2 regions of the Pseudomonas sp. GW823-FHT02F05 genome follow, and region 2 is predicted to be linked to the other one. Evidence: predicted binding sites of a transcription regulator. Region 2 holds the regulator's gene; the other holds the start of a gene.

Region 1 (2,201 bases), on a different contig from region 2:
CATCTGGTTGACGGCGGTGGCCACCTGTTCGGTTTCCACACGCTGACGTTCCAGGCCGCTGGAGCTGCTGTGCGCCAGGGTGTTGGACTGTGCCGCCTGATCGTTGAGGTGCTCGGCAGTGTCCTGCAAGCGGGTCAGGCAGGTCTTCAGACGCGCTTCCTGGCTGAGGATCGACATTTCCAGTCGGGCCTGGGCGCCACGGCTGTCGGTGTACATCTGCGCAATCAGCGGGTCGGACGTGGTCTGTTCGGCCAGGCGCAGCAAGCGCTTGAGGCCGCGCTGTTGCCAGCTCAGCCCCAGCAGGCCCAACGGCACCGACAACGCTGCCGCCAAGGCAAAGCCCCACTGGGAGGTGAGGGTGGCGCCGATCATGAAGCTCAGTTGGCTGACCAGGATAAACGGCAGCCAGTCCTGCAGCACCGGCAGCCATTTGTCGCGCTGGGGAATCGCCGACTTGCCCTGGTTGATGCGTTGATAAAGCGCCTCGGCCCGGCGGATCTGCTCGGCGGTGGGCTTGATGCGCACCGATTCGTAGCCGATCACCTGGTTACCGTCGAATACCGGTGTTACATAGGCGTTAACCCAGTAGTGGTCGCCGGTCTTGCAGCGATTCTTGACAATGCCCATCCATGGCAAGCCTTGTTTGAGCGTGGACCACATGTGTGCGAACACCGCCGAGGGCACATCCGGGTGACGCACCAGGTTGTGCGGAGCACGGACCAGTTCGTCGCGGGTGAACCCACTGATTTCGACAAACGCGTCGTTGCAGTAGGTAATGACACCCTTGGCATCTGTGGTGGAGATCAACCGTTGCTGAGCAGGGAAGGTACGTTCGCGCTGGGTAACGGGTTGGTTATTACGCATGATTGTTCAATCCGCAAGGCTTTCAGGGGTTATCGGCCATGCTGGGCATTTATTTAACTTATTTTTGCAACAATCCTGGGAGCAGAGTGCCGACTGTGGCGAGGGAGCTTGCTCCCGCTGGGCTGCGAAGCGGCCCCAAACAACTTGCGGGCGCTACGCACCGGAGCGGGAGCAAGCTCCGTCGCCACAACAGCTCGTTCTTACAGTCGGGCAGGCTTAGCTGGCCAGCATTGGGTAGGTGAACAAGCCGAAGTGCAGCAGATTCAAGCCAAAATGCGTGGCAATCGCTGCGCCGAGCCCGCCAAAGCGATACGCCAGGCCGTAACCGACCCCGGCAATACTGGCCAGCGTCACCCATTGCCAACCCGCACCGAAATGCATCAGGCCGAATAACAGCGAAGCCAGCAGCAGCGCAAGGTTCTCGCCGTAGGGCAAGTGTTTGAAACGTTGGCTCAGGCCGCCCTGAACATAGCCACGAAACAGCGCTTCTTCCACCAGCGTCACCAGCAGCAGGTTATTGAGTACCCACAGCCATGCCTGGTCCGGCCATTTCGGCGCCCAACTGATCATTCCCATCAGTGCGGCACCACCCAGTGCGACGATGGCGGTCAGGGTCAGTGCCAGGGCGGTGACGCAGATCGACAGGCGCAATGAGCGTCGCGCCACAATCCACGGGCAGGCCAGCAACAGCCAGAAGCCTACCAGGGGCTTGTCCTGGTTCAGGTACATCGAGAAGGGCACTGAGTCCGGAGTTAAACGCTGGGGCGCAATACCGCGGCCGTTATAGAAACCCGGCAGCCAGTGCATCACCAGGCCCAGGGCCAGTACGATAAACAAGCCTTGGCCCAAGTAGCGTGCCCAAGGGTTGCGTTGCTGGCGCACGGCGTACCCGGCCACCAGCAGCAGTGCGATGGAGACCGCCGCCAGTACGCCCAGTTGGCCGTAGATCAAAGCCACGACATAGCCAATGGAAAGTAGGGTGAGGTACAGCCAGGGCAAAGCAATCATGTGAAATCCTTCGAAAAATCCGGGCGGCATTATAGCGAGTGGCCAGGTTCCAGGGCATGAAAACGCCTCCATGTACAAGGCAAGGGGGAAAGGATTGCAAAGTATGTTTGCGGCTGGTTATAGTCGTCGCGTCTTTATATCCCTTCAAAAAGATCAGCACATGCCAGCTTCCCAGCGCATAGCGGTAGTCGATTCAGCGGTCAACGCCGTGGTCGTGCGGTGCCGTGGCAAGCAGCCTGCGCAGATCAGTCATTACCCCCCACCTGTCAGTAGCACGCCGGTGTACGCAGTCGTATCACCGCCGGGTGTTGGCATTTCGGGCTGATCAG
Region 2 (2,201 bases):
AATTCACGAAACTCTTCAGCGCCCACTTCGCGGCGCATGAAGCGGCCCCAGTCCTGGCTCAAGGCCTGGGCTTCGGTGGCCATGCCGTTGACCAGGGGCGTGGCGTTTTCCACCAGGTCCATGGTGCGGTTGGCCGCTGCCTCAGTCAGCCTGACCACATAGGACAGACGTTCAGTGGCATCAGTGATCTGGGAAATTTCTTCGGCCTGGGGCATGCGCGGGTCAATCTGGAAATTGACGATTGCGCTGTGCAGCTCGCGTGTGAGCTTGCCCACTTCCTGGTACAGGCCGCGGTCACGGGTCTGGTTAAGCTCATGGATCAACTGCACCGCATCGGCGAACTGGCCTTTTTCCAGGCTGTCGACCAACTGGTGAGCATGTTTTTTCAGGGTCGACTCAAAGTCGCCCTGTGACGTTTCGTTATGCTCCATAGCTCCCCCGCGATGGCATTAGCCGTGGATGCGTTCGAAGATTTTCTCGATCTTCTCTTTCAAGGCCAGTGCCGTGAATGGCTTGACCACGTAACCGTTGACCCCGGCTTGGGCGGCTTCGATGATCTGTTCGCGCTTGGCTTCGGCGGTCACCATCAGCACAGGCAGGCTGCGCAGTTTTTCATCGGCGCGCACATGGCGCAGCAGGTCGATACCGGTCATGCCCGGCATGTTCCAGTCGGTCACCAGAAAGTCGATGCTCCCGCTGTTGAGGATCGGAATGGCCGTCAGGCCGTCATCCGCCTCGACCGTGTTGGTGAACCCAAGGTCACGCAACAGGTTTTTTATGATCCGCCGCATCGTTGAGAAGTCATCAACGATGAGGATTTTCATGTTCTTGTCCAATTCGACCTCCAAGCAGTCTTAAACGCGCCCAGCACCTGGACGCGCCATTTCAATCAACAGGCGTTACACAAAAAGGACTGCCCAGGGCACCACGGCACACAGCCGCGAAACCTTGCGATCTCACGGCAGCGTCTGCAGTGCCCCCACACTGCCTGTCAGCGCGCGCGCCACTCGGCCAATCGGCCCCGCAAGCGGGCTGCGCACTGGCTATGCAACTGGCTGACACGCGATTCGCTGACCCCCAGGACCTCACCGATTTCCTTGAGGTTCAGCTCTTCGTCGTAGTACAGCGCCAGCACCAGCCGCTCACGCTCTGGCAAATTGGCGATTGCATCGGCCAACGCGCCCTGGAAACGTTCATCTTCCAGGTCGCGCGACGGCTCCGTATGCGCGCTCGCGCCGTCCTCGTGCAGCCCTTCGTGCTCGCCGTCCTGTAAAAGGTCGTCGAAACTGAACAGGCGGCTGCCCAAGGTATCGTTCAAAATCCCGTAGTAATCGTCGAGACTCAATTGGAGTTCGGCCGCAACTTCATGATCTTTAGCGTCACGGCCGGTTTTTGCTTCAATTGCACGAATTGCATCGCTGACCATGCGCGTATTGCGGTGTACCGAACGCGGCGCCCAATCGCCTTTACGCACTTCATCGAGCATCGCGCCACGGATACGGATACCCGCATACGTTTCGAAACTGGCACCCTTGCTGGCGTCGTACTTGGTGGAGACTTCAAGCAGGCCGATCATGCCGGCCTGGATCAAGTCTTCGACCTGCACACTCGCGGGCAAGCGCGCCAACAGGTGATAGGCAATGCGCTTGACCAACGGCGCATAGCGCTCGATCAATTCGCCCTGGCTGTCACGTGCCGACTTTTTGTAAAGGTTGTAGCCGCTGGATGTCATAGCACCGGTCCTGCGCTCGTCTGATGCACCAAACGCTCGACGAAAAACTCCAGATGCCCCCGCGGGTTGGCGGGCAACGGCCAGGTATCGACCTTCTGGGCAATGGCCTTGAACGCCAGTGCGCACTTGGAACGAGGGAACGCTTCGTAGACCGCACGCTGCTTTTGCACGGCCTTGCGCACACACTCGTCATAGGGAACTGCGCCGACGTATTGTAAAGCCACATCGAGGAAGCGATCCGTGACCTTGGTCAACTTGGCAAACAGGTTGCGCCCTTCCTGCGGGCTCTGGGCCATGTTGGCCAACACGCGAAAGCGGTTCATGCCGTAGTCACGGTTAAGCAGTTTGATCAGCGCATAGGCGTCGGTGATGGAGGTGGGTTCGTCGCACACCACCAACAGCACTTCCTGCGCTGCGCGTACAAAGCTGACCACCGACTCGCCGATCCCGGCGGCGGTGTCGATCACCA

Evidence for each region. Region 2 encodes FliA, which starts transcription of late flagellar genes. Its sites were predicted from a motif close to CTAAAGTTTNNNNNNNNNNNGCCGNTAA; they were not measured.
Region 1: a site for FliA is predicted at 894-921, ahead of AC1RAC_RS24090 (methyl-accepting chemotaxis protein). Genes of this name have one in related genera too.

What each region holds. Positions count from the first base shown of each region.
Region 1 covers NZ_JBXAJM010000024.1:21,323-23,523, forward strand. The annotation lists gene AC1RAC_RS24090 (methyl-accepting chemotaxis protein) at 1-864, opposite strand, end outside; gene AC1RAC_RS24095 (CPBP family intramembrane glutamic endopeptidase) at 1,081-1,872, opposite strand.
Region 2 covers NZ_JBXAJM010000022.1:25,226-27,426, forward strand. The annotation lists gene AC1RAC_RS23220 (protein phosphatase CheZ) at 1-431, opposite strand, end outside; gene AC1RAC_RS23225 (chemotaxis response regulator CheY) at 450-824, opposite strand; gene fliA (RNA polymerase sigma factor FliA) at 992-1,732, opposite strand; gene fleN (flagellar synthesis regulator FleN) at 1,729-2,201, opposite strand, start outside.